DNA from 2 places in the Kitasatospora sp. NPDC005751 genome. Region 1 is predicted to be linked to the other one. Evidence: riboswitches for the same ligand, from Rfam matches in the RefSeq annotation. Region 1 holds a riboswitch; the other holds the start of a gene.
What was found. A riboswitch is a leader RNA that binds a small molecule or an ion and turns the genes downstream of it on or off. The one in region 1 is predicted to bind S-adenosylmethionine.

Region 1 (7,016 bases):
GTAGTCCTGGATCAGTACCGCGGCCCCGGGCGCGGCCTCGGCGGCGAGGGCCTCGGCGAAGGCGGCGTTGTAGGCGCGGTAGGACTGCCATTCGGAGCGGAACTCCGCGCCGAAGGAGGGGGCCGTCGGGGTGGCGTAGAGCAGGTGGTGGACGAACCAGAGGGTGGAGTTGGCGACGCCGTTGTAGGCGGCCGCGAAGGTCTCCGGGTCTATGTCCAGCATCCGGACGGCCTGTCCGCCGACGTCGTGGCCGGCCCGGTCGAGGCGGCCGTCGGGGGCCTCCCGGGCGGCCCGGCGGTCGGCGTCGCCGAGCGCCGCGCAGACCCAGACGGCATGCGGGTCGTCGATCGCGGAGAGTCCGGACACCAGCCCGCCGCCGCCCCGGCGCAGGGTCAGGGTGCCGTCGGCCGCGGTACTGAATGACACCGGTCCCCGGTTGGAGGCCACCAGTACGGTGGCGGAACCGGTCGCACTCGAACGTTCGGTCGTGAGATCGCCCATGGTTGGTACGTTGCCGTGGGCCCGGGTCGGCAAACCCCCGTCCGGCGTCAGGCCTGGTGGCCGTGGTGGGCGGCGTACTCCGGGACGGTGTGCATCGGGGGCCGTTCCTCCGCCGTGATCGCATGGGTGTGCGGGGTGAAGATGGCGGCGCCGCCGGCCGGGGGCCCGGCCGCGGTGCGCGGGTCCCGGGTGAACTGGGTGAGCAGCGGGTGGACCAGGTCGGCGGAGGCCTTCAACCGGTGGGTCCGGTCCAGGCGTTCCAGGGCGGTGCGGTAGATGGTGGCGGCCATCCGGCCGAGTGCCTGGCTGTCCTGGTGGCGGTGGTGGCGTACGCCGACGTCCACCTGGGCGAGGGCGTCCAGGCCGGCGAGCTCCAGGGCGTCCACCAGGAGGCCGAGCTCGACGCCGTAGCCGGTGGGGAACGGCAGCCGTTCGAGCAGCGAGCGGCGGGCCGCGTACTCGCCGCCGAGCGGCTGGACGAAACCGGCGAGTTCCGGCCAGTGCAGGTTGAGCAGGGGGCGGGCGACCAGCTCGGTGACCCGTCCGCCGCCGGAGGGGACCACGGCGGCGTCGCCGGAGCCGGAGCCGTTCGTCACTTCGAGCGGCCGGTCGTACATGGCCTTGACCAGCTGGATGTCCGGCTCGGTGAGCAGCGGGCCGATGATGCCGGAGACGAAGGCGGGGTCGAAGGAGCGCAGGTCGGCGTCGACGAAGCAGACGATCTCGCCGCTGGTGACCAGCAGCGAGCGCCAGAGCACCTCGCCCTTGCCGGGGGAGGCGGGCAGCCGGGGCAGGATGTCGTCGCGGTGGACGACCCGGGCGCCGGCCTCGGCGGCCGCGGCGGCGGTGCCGTCGACGGAGCCGGAGTCGACGACGACGAGTTCGTCGACGAGGGGCAGGCGTTCCATCAGCTCGCGGCGCACGGTGCGGACGATGTCGCCGACGGTGGCCTCCTCGTCCAGGGCGGGCAGCACCACGCTGACGGTGCCGGCCCGACCCGCCGCCTGCTTGGCCGCCAGCAGGGCGCCCACCGGGCGGTCGGCCGCGCTCCAGGAGCGGCGGCGCAGCCAGGACGCCGCCTTCGGGAGGAGCGCGGGTGTCGGTTCGGCGGGCACGGAACTCTCCTCGACGGATCGGGGTGGGACGGGGCATCTCGCGTGGCGGACGGTCCCGTTCAGGGTTGACGCCTTCGGATACAGTCTTCGTACAGCGATCGGACCTTCGCACGCCGGGGTCGTCGCTGAGCAGGACCACAACTTCACAGAGCTCATCCAGAGGGACTGAGGGAACGGCCCGTTGACGTCCCGGCAACCTTCTCGCACGGCAGGCCTCCGGCCCCGGCGGGACAGGTGCCAATTCCGGCCTGTGGCGCGCCCGCGTCACGGGGAAGATGAGGAGAGAGGCCTCCGCCATCATGGCTATCGACACCGCCGCAGCCGCCCCCGCGACCGTTGATCTCGGTCCCGCCGTCGCACTGTCCTGTCGGGAGTGCGGTACCCGGTTCCCGCTCGGTCCCAGCTTCGCCTGCCTGGAGTGCTTCGGGCCGCTGGAGATCGCCTACGACTTCGGGAGCGAGGGCGCGGAGGAGCTCCGCAAGCGGATCGAGGCCGGTCCGGCGTCGATCTGGCGCTACGCCCCGCTGCTGCCCGTCCCGGCCGACGTGGCCGACAAGCCGAACCTCAACCCGGGGTGGACCCCGCTGGTGAAGGCGGACAACCTGGGCCGCGAGCTCGGGTTCACCGCCCAGCTGCACGTCAAGGACGACTCCGGCAACCCGACGCACTCCTTCAAGGACCGGGTGGTCGCCTGCGCGATCGAGGCGGCCCGGGCGTTCCACTTCACGACCCTCTCCTGCTCCTCGACCGGCAACCTGGCCGGCGCGGTGGGCGCGGCGGCGGCCCGGGCCGGGTTCAAGTCCTGCGTGTTCATCCCGCACGACCTGGAGCAGGGCAAGGTCGTCATGGCCGGTGTCTACGGTGGCGAGCTGGTCGGCATCGAGGGCAACTACGACGACGTGAACCGCTTCTGCTCGGAGCTGATCGGCGACCCGGCCGGTGAGGGCTGGGGCTTCGTCAACGTCAACCTGCGCCCGTACTACGGCGAGGGTTCCAAGACGCTGGCGTACGAGATCTGCGAGCAGCTCGGCTGGCGGCTGCCGGAGCAGATCGTCATTCCGATCGCCTCGGGCTCGCAGCTGACGAAGATCGACAAGGGCCTGCAGGAGCTGATCAAGCTGGGCCTGGTCGAGGACCGGCCGTACCGGATCTTCGGCGCCCAGGCGGCGGGCTGCTCACCGGTGTCGGCGGCCTTCAAGGCCGGCCAGGACGTGATCCGGCCGGTCAAGCCGGACACCATCGCCAAGTCGCTGGCGATCGGCAACCCGGCCGACGGCCCCTACGTGCTGGACATCGCCCGGCGCACCGGCGGGGCGGTCGAGGACGTCACCGACGCCGAGGTGGTCGCCGCGATCAAGCTGCTGGCCCGGACCGAGGGCATCTTCGCCGAGACCGCGGGCGGGGTGACCGTCGGCGTGCTGAAGAAGCTGGTCGAGACCGGACAGCTGGATCCGGCCAAGGAGACCGTCGCGATCAACACCGGTGACGGCCTGAAGACGCTGGACGCCGTCTCCGACTCCGGGATGACCACCGTCATCCGCCCGACGCTGGCCTCGTTCCGCGACGCCGGCCTCGCGTCCGCCTGACCCGCCCGCAGCCCCCGCAGCCCGTACCGGCCGCCCGGCCGCACCGCCCGAGGAGATCCCCCATGAGCGCCACCGTCCGCATCCCGACCATCCTGCGCACCTACACCGGCGGCGCCGCCGAGGTGGCCGCCGAGGGCGCCACCCTGGGCGACGTCATCGCCGACCTGGAGCGGAACCACGCCGGGATCGCCGCCCGGATCCTGGACGACGCCGGCAAGCTGCGCCGGTTCGTCAACGTCTACGTCAACGACGACGACGTCCGGTTCGCCGAGGGCCTGGCCACCGAGATCAAGGACGGCGCGAGCGTTTCGATCATTCCGGCGGTGGCCGGCGGCTGCTGATCCGCCCCTTTCCGACCAGGCCTTTCATCGGCCGACCCGTTTTCGACCGGGCCGTCCGTGCGTACGGAATTCCGATCTCCGTACGCGCGGGCGGCCCGCCGCATTCCGGCGGGAATATTTCGCAGTCCGGGGGAGTAGAGTGTGGCTCGTCCGGGAAGAGGGCCGCCCCATCCCCCTCGCGCCGGTACTCGAACTCCGTCCGCGCCCGTACCGCCGGTGTCTGTCCGGCCGCTGAGACCGGCGCCGGGGCCGTGGCCGTGAAACATGTCAGGCCGATGTCAGAATTCTCGAAGGCATTTGAGTAATTCGTCCGCTATGTCCGGCGTGAAATGCCGATTTCCTCCCGCTTTGGTCTGGCCTGTCCCCTGGCGGACCTAGGGAATTCCCAGCGGTTGACCCTGTTGCAGAGGGCGTCGATCCGGATACATTCAGCCGCGGTCGACGCAATCACCCGCTCACCGGAGGCCTTCCGGTGGTCTCCGCGGACGATTGTGGCGTGCACGGCTGCGCCCAGGGGGGGTTCCCCGGGCCGGCCTCAAACCAGACCCGGGCCCGCGACCTGCGGGCGCGTGAAGGGCCAGCACAGCACTAGGGGAGTTCGGAATGGCTCAGGGCACCGTCAAGTGGTTCAACGCGGAGAAGGGCTACGGCTTCATCGCGGTCGACGGTGGTGCGGACGTCTTCGTCCACTACAGCGCGATCCAGATGGACGGCTACCGCACCCTTGAGGAGGGCCAGCGGGTCGAGTTCGAGATCTCTCAGGGGCAGAAGGGCCCGCAGGCGGACATGGTCCGCGCCGCGGTCTGACCTTTCCGACCCCAGGAGTTCGGCTCGGCCCATTCGGCTGGTGCACCTCTTGCTTCACGACGGGCCCGTACGACACATGTCGTACGGGCCCGTCGGCATGTCCGGCGGGGGCCCGCGCGGCGTCCGGCGCGGGGGTGCCGAACACCCGGCGGCGGCCCAGCGGGGGCTCGCCGGGGGCTCGCCGACGGCGGCCGCAGGGGGCGGACGCGGCTCGCGGGTTGGGCGATTGGGCTTGCACTCGCCTACCCGGAGTGCTAATCATTGGCGTTAGCACTCACAGTGTGAGAGTGACAGCGGACTGGGTCGGTGAGGCCCCCGGGAGCGGTAGGGGAAAGGACCCCCGCACACCAGGGCCGTCCGTCGCGGGCACCCCTTGGTCCGAGCAGTCGACCGTGTCCCGGAGGACCACTTCTGATGGCCAAGATCATCGCCTTTGATGAGGAAGCTCGCCGCGGCCTTGAGCGTGGCATGAACCAGCTCGCCGACGCGGTGAAGGTCACGCTCGGCCCCAAGGGCCGCAACGTCGTGCTGGAGAAGAAGTGGGGCGCCCCCACGATCACCAACGACGGTGTCTCCATCGCCAAGGAGATCGAGCTCGAGGACCCCTACGAGAAGATCGGCGCGGAGCTCGTCAAGGAGGTCGCCAAGAAGACCGACGACGTCGCGGGTGACGGCACCACCACCGCCACCGTGCTGGCCCAGGCGCTCGTTCGCGAGGGTCTGCGCAACGTCGCCGCCGGCGCCAACCCGATGGCCCTGAAGCGCGGTATCGAGAAGGCCGTCCAGGCCGTCTCGGACCAGCTGCTGGCCCAGGCCAAGGACGTGGAGACCAAGGAGCAGATCGCCTCCACCGCCTCCATCTCGGCCGCCGACACCCAGATCGGCGAGCTCATCGCCGAGGCCATGGACAAGGTCGGCAAGGAAGGCGTCATCACCGTCGAGGAGAGCAACACCTTCGGTCTGGAGCTCGAGCTCACCGAGGGCATGCGCTTCGACAAGGGCTACATCTCCGCCTACTTCGCCACTGACCTGGAGCGGATGGAGGCGACGTTCGAGGACCCGTACATCCTCATCGCCAACTCCAAGATCGGCTCGGTCAAGGACCTGCTCCCGCTGCTGGAGAAGGTCATGCAGAGCGGCAAGCCGCTCGTCATCATCGCCGAGGACGTCGAGGGCGAGGCCCTGTCGACCCTGGTCGTGAACAAGATCCGCGGCACCTTCAAGTCCGTCGCCGTCAAGGCCCCGGGCTTCGGCGACCGCCGCAAGGCCATGCTCGGCGACATCGCCATCCTCACCGGTGGCACCGTGATCTCCGAGGAGGTCGGCCTCAAGCTGGAGAACGCCGGCATCGACCTGCTGGGCACCGCCCGCAAGGTGGTCATCACCAAGGACGAGACCACCATCGTCGACGGTGGCGGCGACAGCGACCAGGTCGCCGGCCGCGTGAACCAGATCCGTGCCGAGATCGAGAACAGCGACTCGGACTACGACCGCGAGAAGCTCCAGGAGCGCCTCGCCAAGCTGGCCGGCGGCGTGGCCGTCATCAAGGCCGGCGCGGCCACCGAGGTGGAGCTCAAGGAGCGCAAGCACCGCATCGAGGACGCCGTCCGCAACGCGAAGGCCGCCGTCGAGGAGGGCATCGTCGCCGGTGGTGGCGTCGCGCTGCTGCAGGCCGGTGTCGCGTTCGACAAGCTGGAGCTGGAGGGCGACGAGGCCACCGGTGCCAACATCGTCCGCGTGGCGCTGGAGGCCCCGATCAAGCAGATCGCGACCAACGCCGGCCTCGAGGGCGGTGTCGTGGTGGAGAAGGTGCGCAACCTCCCCGCCGGCCACGGCCTGAACGCCGCCACCAACACCTACGTCGACCTCATCGCCGAGGGCATCATCGACCCGGCGAAGGTCACCCGTTCCGCGCTGCAGAACGCCGCCTCCATCGCGGCGCTCTTCCTCACCACCGAGGCCGTCATCGCCGACAAGCCGGAGAAGGCCGCCGCGGCCGCCGGCGGCGGCATGCCGGGCGGTGACATGGACTTCTGATCCCCTCCGGGATCGGTCGTTTCCCGATCGCACGGGCGGTTCCCCTCGGGGAGCCGCCCGTGCGGCGTTGTGTCCGGCGCCGTTTTGGGACAATGGACGGATGGCTGCCACCGCTGATGACATCGAGACCGCCCTGCACAACGCGCGGGCGCTGATCCTGGCCGACCTGACCGCGCGGGACGTGGCGGACGCCGCCGTGGTGTCGCTGGTCGAGGACGCCGTGACGCACCGCCGGTGGTGGCTTGAGCAGTGGCCGGACGGCGCCGAGTACGTGCTCGGGCTGGTCGCCCAGGACGTCCAGGACGCGCTGCTGGAGGCCTACGGCCGCTGGCCGCTCTGCACCTCCTGCGCGGCCGACGGGGACCCGCACGCGTTGGGCGTCGAGCCCGAGCTGGGGCCGGAGCCGCACTGGGTCTGCGGCAAGGCGGGGGCGGTGGTGGCGCCCGTCGGCCGGCTCGACGGCTGATCCCGCCCCGGCCCGGCTCCGGCGCTCCGTGCGCCGGGCCGGGCCTTCGCGCGTCCCGGGCGGGTCGGCCGCTCAGTGAGTCATCGAGTCGGCGCGTCAGCCTTCGAGCCGGTCGAGTTCGGCCGCCAGGTTGGCCCGGGCGGCGGCGTCGAAGCGCTCGCGG
Region 2 (7,016 bases), on a different contig from region 1:
CGACGCGGTTGGTGGGCCGGCAGGCCCGGGTCGGCGAACGGATCGCCGTGGGCGGCCACCTCGTGGTGTCCGGCGGAGCCGTGTGACTCCGGGAGCTTCTCTTCTGACATGTCGTGGCTCATGACTTCTTGGCCTTGGTGGTGTGGGCGGCGACCCAGATCGCGACCGCGATGAGCGTGCCGAGACCGAAGATCCAGCCGAACAGGCCCTCGGTCACCGGACCGAGGCTGCCGAGCGTGAGACCGCCGGGGTTCGGCTCATCGTTGGTGGTGTGGCGGACGAAGGCCACGATCTGCTTCTTCTGCTCCTCGGGCATGGTGGTGTCCGGGAACGACGGCATGTTCTGCGGGCCGGTCTGCATGGCCTCGTAGATGTGCTTGGCGTCCACTCCCTCCAGCGACGGGGCGTACTTGCCCTGGGTCAGGGCACCGCCCTGGCCGGCGAAGTTGTGGCACTGGGCGCAGTTGGTGCGGAACAGCTCGCCACCCTTGGAGAGGTCCTCGGGGTTGGTCGAGGTGTACTGCTCCTCGGTCGGGATGACCGGGCCGGGGCCGAGCGAAGCCACGAAGGCGGCGAGCTGGTCGATCTCCGCCTGCGAGTAGATGTTCTTCTTGCGCGGCACCTGGGCGCCGGGCTGCTGGGCCGGCATGCGGCCGGTGCCGACCTGGAAGTCGACCGCGGCTGAGCCGACGCCGACCAGGCTCGGACCGTCGCTGCTGCCCTGGCCGTTCAGGCCGTGGCAGGAGGAGCAGCCCACGGCGAAGAGCTTCTTGCCCTCATCGATCGCGAGCGACTGCGCGGCGACGTCGGCCTGCGCCTTGTCGGCGGGCGCGAACGCGGCGTACAGCCCCCCGGTTGCCGCCAGGGCGAGAAGTAGGACGACCAGCGCCGCCAATGGGTGGCGCCGTCGTGCGGAGAGCTTTTTCACGGAATAACCCCGGTGTCAGGATCTGGTCGACTGGTGGGTGCACCCGGCGGCCGGTCTGGCCGGCACGAGGCTGCCTGTCTAGGGCTGCGCGCGCGGTCGGTCGGTTGGGAGCGTAGGCACCGGCAAATCGGGCCGTCGCCGGTGAGGGCGGGACCCGGAGCCGGTGGCCAGCGACCTGATCAGCTGGTTACTTGATCAGGTAGATGGTCGCGAACAGGCCGATCCACACGACGTCGACGAAGTGCCAGTAGTACGACACCACGATGGCGGCGGTGGCCTGCTCGTGCGTGAAGCGCTTGGCTGCGTACGTCCGTCCGAGGACCAGCAGGAAGGCGATCAGACCACCCGTCACGTGCATACCGTGGAAGCCGGTGGTCAGGTAGAACACCGTGCCGTACGGGTCGGAGGACAGCGAGAGGCCGTCCTTCTTGACCAGCTCGGTGTACTCGAAGATCTGGCCGCCGATGAAGATCGCGCCCATCACGAAGGTGATGACGAACCACGAGCGGAGCTTCTTCACGTCCCCGCGCTCGGCAGCGAACACGCCGAGCTGGCAGGTGAGAGAGGAGAGCACCAGGATCGTGGTGTTGACCGAGGAGAAGGGCACGTTGAGGGCGTGCGCCTTCTCGCTCCAGAACTCGGCTCCCTTGACGGAGCGGAGCGTGAAGTACATCGCGAAGAGGGCCGCGAAGAACATCAACTCGGAACTGAGCCAGACGATCGTTCCGACGCTGACCATGTTCGGCCGGTTGACCGATCCGTGCGCGTGCCCGGTTTCTACTGCTGTTGCTGTCGCCACGACGGACATTATGTCGGTCCCTTATTCCGTCTTCACGCCGGGGGGTGTCCCTCGGAGTGTCCGGTGCGTGCGGTATGCCCCGGTGGGGCCCGCCGGGACGCCCGGATGGCGGCTGAGCAGGGGTGTGTCCCTTTTCTGACGGTTCTTCGAAGGCATCTTCGACCCTGATGCCCAGCGTGTCGCTCCACTCCTTCGGGGTCCGCCGGGAGTAAGGGAAAGGCCCTCGGGTCGGCCGTACGGGTGGACCGCGACCGCGGGGGTGACGGCCTGTCCTCCGGGCGGGTGAGTCGCGGGCGCGGCGGCTTGAGACGGATCGCGCGGGAGTGGCTCGGCGGGCGGTGATCGGGAGTAGCATCCGGGTTGAGACGAACGTGGTCCGGATCACACTTGAGGGAGCAGGGCCCATGGCGTACACCACCGACGAGACGCTGACCGTTCTCGTCTACAGCCACGACCGCAACACCCGCGAGCAGGTGCTGACGGCCCTCGGCCGCCGGCCCGCGGAGGATCTGCCGGAGCTGACCTACCTGGAGTGCGCGACGACCCCCGCGGTGCTGAAGGCACTGGAGAAGGGGGGCGTGGACCTCTGCGTGCTGGACGGCGAGGCGGTCCCGGCCGGCGGCCTCGGGCTCGCCCGGCAGTTGAAGGACGAGATCTACGGCTGCCCGCCGGTGCTGGTGGTGATCGGCCGGCCGCAGGACTCCTGGCTGGCCGCCTGGAGCCGGGCCGACGCGGCCATCTCCCACCCCGTGGACCCGGTGGCGCTGGCCGAGGCGGCCGCCACGCTGCTCCGAGCCCGGCTGGCGAAGCGGGCGCCGGCCGCCCGGTAGGACCGCGTCTCAGTGGGAGAGAAGTGAAGGCGACGGCGGGGCGGAGGCGTCCCGCCGCTCGATAGGCTGGCTCCATCCTTACGGAGAACCCCTCGGGGAACCGACAAGAGCTGGAGTCAGCCATGGTGAACGTGAACCCTGCGAACGGCGGCAAGGACCCCGTGCAGGTGGTCCGCACCTGGCCGGACATCCTGTCGGCGCTGCTGCGGGGCGAGGACCTCGACCGGGCGGACACCGCCTGGGCGATGGACCGGATCATGAGCGGCGAGGCCTCCGCCGTGCAGATGGCCGGCTTCATGGTCGCCCTGCGGGCCAAGGGCGAGACGGTGGACGAGATCGTCGGCCTGGTGGACTCGATGTACGCGCACGCCGAACCGCTCTCCATCCCCGGCCCGGCGGTCGACATCGTGGGCACCGGCGGCGACCGGGCGAAGACCGTCAACATCTCGACCATGTCGGCGATCGTCGCCGCGGCGGCCGGTGCCAAGGTGGTCAAGCACGGCAACCGGGCGGCCTCCTCGGCGAGCGGCTCCTCGGACGTGCTCGAGAAGCTCGGCGTCAATCTGGACCTCTCGGCCCGGCGGGTCGCCGAGGTGGCCGAGGAGGTCGGGCTGACCTTCTGCTTCGCGGCCAGGTTCCACCCCGCGATGCGGCACACCGCCCCGGCCCGCAGCGGCCTCGGGGTGCCGACCGCCTTCAACACCCTCGGCCCGCTGACCAACCCGGCCAAGGTCACCGCGCACGCGATCGGCTGCTTCGACACCCGGCTGGCCTCGCTGATCGCCGGGGTGCTGGCCCGCCGGGGGTCCACCGCGCTGGTCTTCCGCGGCGACGACGGCCTGGACGAGCTGACCGTCACCACCACCTCCCGGGTCTGGATCGTGCGCGACGGCGAGGTCACCGAGACCTCCTTCGACCCGCGCGACGTCGGCGTCCAGCTGGTGGGCATCGAGGCGCTGCGCGGCGGGGACCCGGCTTTCAACGCGGACGTCGCGCGCCGGCTGCTGGCCGGGGAGCGCGGGGCGGTGCGGGACGCCGTCCTGATGAACACGGCGACGGCGCTGGTGGCGCTGGACCTCACCGACGCGCCGCTCGCCGAGCAGCTGGCGGCCGGAATGGAGCGGGCCGCGGCGGCCATCGACTCGGGCGCCGCGCAGGATCTGCTGCGGCGCTGGTCCGAGGCCACCACCCGGGTGTGAAGCGGCGGTCGGGCCCGCGGGGGGACGCCTCCCGCGGGCCCTTCGCGCGTCCGGCGGGGGCGTCGCCGGGCCCCGGCTGTGGACCGCTGTCCGGATGGCGGACCCCTGTTTGACCACTCGGCGGACGCGACCTAGAGTCTTCGCCAGGTCATGAGTGACAGCGTCAAGCCCCAGCTGGCTGTCCGGCAACCCTCCGTCCGTGGCGGGGTGCCCTGGGTGAGGACCGGGTCTCGCGGCGAACCGTCCGCGTGACAAGCGCGGACGCCGGCTGACACGCACCTCCGGGGTCCTTACCCGTCGAAGGAGTGCACCCCCATGTCCGTCGCCACCGAGATCTGCGCCCCGCTCCCCGTCCTCGGCCACGACGTCGAGGTCCCGCTGGTCAACGGTGACAAGGTCACCTACGCCGCGCTCGACTACGCCGCCAGCTCCCCGGCGCTGCAGCGGGTCTGGGACGACGTCGCCGCCTACGCCCCCTACTACGGCAGCGTGCACCGGGGCGCCGGCTACCTCTCCCAGCTCTCCACCGACCTCTTCGAGCAGAGCCGCCGGACCGTCGCTGACTTCCTCGACCTGCGCGAGGGCGACCAGGTGGTCTTCACCCGGGCCACCACCGACTCGCTGAACCTGCTGGCGGGCGCCGTCCCGGCCGGCACCCGGGTGTTCGCCTTCGAGACCGAGCACCACGCCTCGCTGCTGCCCTGGCGCCACGCCGGGCTGAGCGTCACCTACCTGCGCGCCCCGCGCTCGCACGCCGAGGCCGTCGCCGCGCTGGACGCCGCGCTGGCCGAGGCCCCCGAGGGCCCCAAGCTGCTCTGCGTCACCGGCGCCTCGAACGTCACCGGCGAGCTCTGGCCGGTCGCCGAGCTCACCGAGACCGCCCACCGGCACGGCGCCCGGGTGGTGCTGGACGCCGCGCAGCTCGCCCCGCACCACCGGGTCTCGGTGCGCGAGCTGGGCGTGGACTGGATCGCCTTCTCGGGCCACAAGATCTACGCGCCGTTCGGCGCCGGGGTGCTGGCCGGCCGGGCCGACTGGCTGGACGCGGCCGAGCCGTACCTGGCCGGCGGCGGCGCCACCCGCACGGTCGCCCGGGAGGCCGACGGCTCGGTGGCCGTGCAGTGGCACACCGGCCCGGCCCGGCACGAGGCCGGCTCGCCGAACGTGATCGGCGTCTACTCCATCGCCTCGGCCTGCCGGGCCCTGACCGAGGCCGGCTTCGACGCGCTGGAGGCCCGCGAGCAGCAGCTGATCGCCCGGCTGAAGGCCGGGCTGGCGGAGGTCCCGCAGGTGCGGGTGCTGAACCTGTTCGGCGCGGACTCGGCCCGGGTGGGCGTGCTCTCCTTCGTCGTCCAGGGCTGGAACAGCTCGCACTTCTCGGCCGCGCTCTCCGCCGAGTACGGCATCGGGGTGCGCGACGGCCTGTTCTGCGCGCACCCGCTGGTGCGCACCCTGCTCGGCGACGAGGACGTGGCGCCGTCCGAGTGCGGTGCGCCGGAGGCGTCGCTGCCGGGGGAGCGCAGCCTGAACGCGATCCGGGTCAGCTTCGGCGCGGGTACCCCGGACGAGCACATCGACCGGTTCCTGACCGCCGTCCGCGAGCTGGTCACGGACGGCGCGGCCTGGAACTACCGCAACGAGGGCGGCCGCTGCGTCGCGGACACCCGGCGCGAGGGCTGAACGGGGGAGGCTACTCGCCCAGGCCGAGCGCGAAGGCGGTCTCCAGGTCGTGCTGGGAGTAGGTGCGGAAGGCGATCTGGGTCTCGGTGTGGGCCACGCCCGGGACCTTGTTCAGCCGGCCGGGGATCACCTCGGCCAGGTCGTCGTGCCGGCGCACCCGCACCATCGCCACCAGGTCGTAGCCGCCGGTGACCGAGTAGACCTCGCTGACGCCCTCGATGGCCGCGATCGCCTCGGCGATTTCCGGGATGCGGTCGACGCTGGTCTTGATCAGGACGATGGCGGTGATCACTGTTCGGGCTCCTTTGTGAGGTGCCGCCAGGGTATCGGGCGTCAGCGGGGCCGTCGCGAGGGGCGGGTGGCCAGCGTGCAGGCGTACAGGAACCCCGCCGAGAAGCCGATCACGTGGACCAGGTAGGCGACGCCCGGCCCCGCCGAGTGCACCGACCACCACTGGAGCGCGAACCAGAGGCCGAGCACCAGCCAGGCCGGGAACCGCAGGGGCAGGAAGAGCAGCAGCGGGACGAGCGTGGTCACCCGGGCCCGCGGATGCAGCCTCAGGTAGGCGCCGAGCACGCCGGCGATCGCCCCCGAGGCGCCGATCAGGACCCGGGTGTAGTCCGCCGAGTGCGCCTCGGCCAGCGCGAAGCCGTAGGTGGCCAGCGAGCCTGCCGCCAGGTAGAAGAGCGCGAACCGGGCCCGGCCGAAGCGGGCCTCGACGGTGGGGCCGAAGACCTGGAGGAAGAGCAGGTTGCCCAGCAGGTGCAGCCAGCCGGCGTGGACGAAGAGCCCGCTGAGGACGGACATCGCCGGGTGCTTGCCGGGGGTCGGGGCGGCCGGGCAGCCCGGCACCGGATCGGGGGCCTCGGCCACCTGTTCGGCGCTCAGCGGCCGTCCGGCCAGTAGCTCGGCCGGGACGGCGCCCCAGCGCTGCTCGTACCGCTGCTCCGCGCAGACCCGGTCCTGCCCGCGGCCGTACAGCGGGTTGAGCCCGGCCGCCGGGCCGAGCAGGAAGACCAGCACGTTCAGCGCGATCAGTGCGTAGCTGACGGCCGGGACGGGCGCGGCCGGGGGGCCGTCCCGCGTGCCGGTGTGGTCGAGGACCGGGATCGCCATGCGACCAAGCATCCCTCCGTCCGGCCCGGGCGACACCGTGCTGTACGGCAGGTGGACCACCCCCGCGATCGCCGTGACCGGTGGCCGGGGTGGTTGCCCCAGGCAATAGGCTTGGGGCGGGCAATCCCGCCTCCCGCCGCCGATGCCGGGGCTCCGGGGGGAGCGCCTGAGCCCACCCAGGGACCACCCGAGAGGACCCCCGATGACCGTCCCCGCCCTGACCGCAGAGACGCGTTGGCGCTGCACCCTGTGCGGCAACCTGACCCGCTTCGACGTCACCCGCACCGCCCGGGTGACCGAGTTCCTGCACTTCGACCTGGCCGGCGAGTCCAAGGTGGAGGAGACCGAGGTGCACAGCGAGACCATCGAGTCGGTGCGCTGCCGCTGGTGCAACGCGGTGGACCAGGTCGAACTGGTGGCCCGTCCGGGCGCCGAGGCCGCCGAGCAGGCTTGATGCCCGCCCC

Region 2: another riboswitch for S-adenosylmethionine. It lies ahead of ABZ497_RS01365 (aminotransferase class V-fold PLP-dependent enzyme); the one in region 1 lies ahead of thrC (threonine synthase).

Annotation. Positions count from the first base shown of each region.
Region 1 is NZ_JBEXYC010000004.1:224,108-231,123, reverse strand. It holds gene ABZ497_RS07050 (trehalose-6-phosphate synthase) at 1-501, opposite strand, end outside; gene ABZ497_RS07045 (glucosyl-3-phosphoglycerate synthase) at 549-1,616, opposite strand; SAM riboswitch class I at 1,766-1,898, shown strand; gene thrC (threonine synthase) at 1,916-3,202, shown strand; gene ABZ497_RS07035 (ubiquitin-like small modifier protein 1) at 3,265-3,543, shown strand; gene ABZ497_RS07030 (cold-shock protein) at 4,147-4,350, shown strand; gene groL (chaperonin GroEL) at 4,765-6,387, shown strand; gene ABZ497_RS07020 (hypothetical protein) at 6,488-6,853, shown strand; gene ABZ497_RS07015 (hypothetical protein) at 6,950-7,016, opposite strand, start outside.
Region 2 is NZ_JBEXYC010000001.1:301,871-308,886, reverse strand. It holds gene ABZ497_RS01390 (Rieske 2Fe-2S domain-containing protein) at 1-110, opposite strand, end outside; gene ABZ497_RS01385 (c-type cytochrome) at 119-928, opposite strand; gene ABZ497_RS01380 (heme-copper oxidase subunit III) at 1,116-1,736, opposite strand; gene ABZ497_RS01375 (hypothetical protein) at 2,132-2,557, shown strand; gene trpD (anthranilate phosphoribosyltransferase) at 2,680-3,756, shown strand; SAM riboswitch class IV at 3,903-4,020, shown strand; gene ABZ497_RS01365 (aminotransferase class V-fold PLP-dependent enzyme) at 4,072-5,436, shown strand; gene ABZ497_RS01360 (Lrp/AsnC ligand binding domain-containing protein) at 5,447-5,728, opposite strand; gene ABZ497_RS01355 (rhomboid family intramembrane serine protease) at 5,770-6,552, opposite strand; gene ABZ497_RS01350 (hypothetical protein) at 6,755-7,006, shown strand.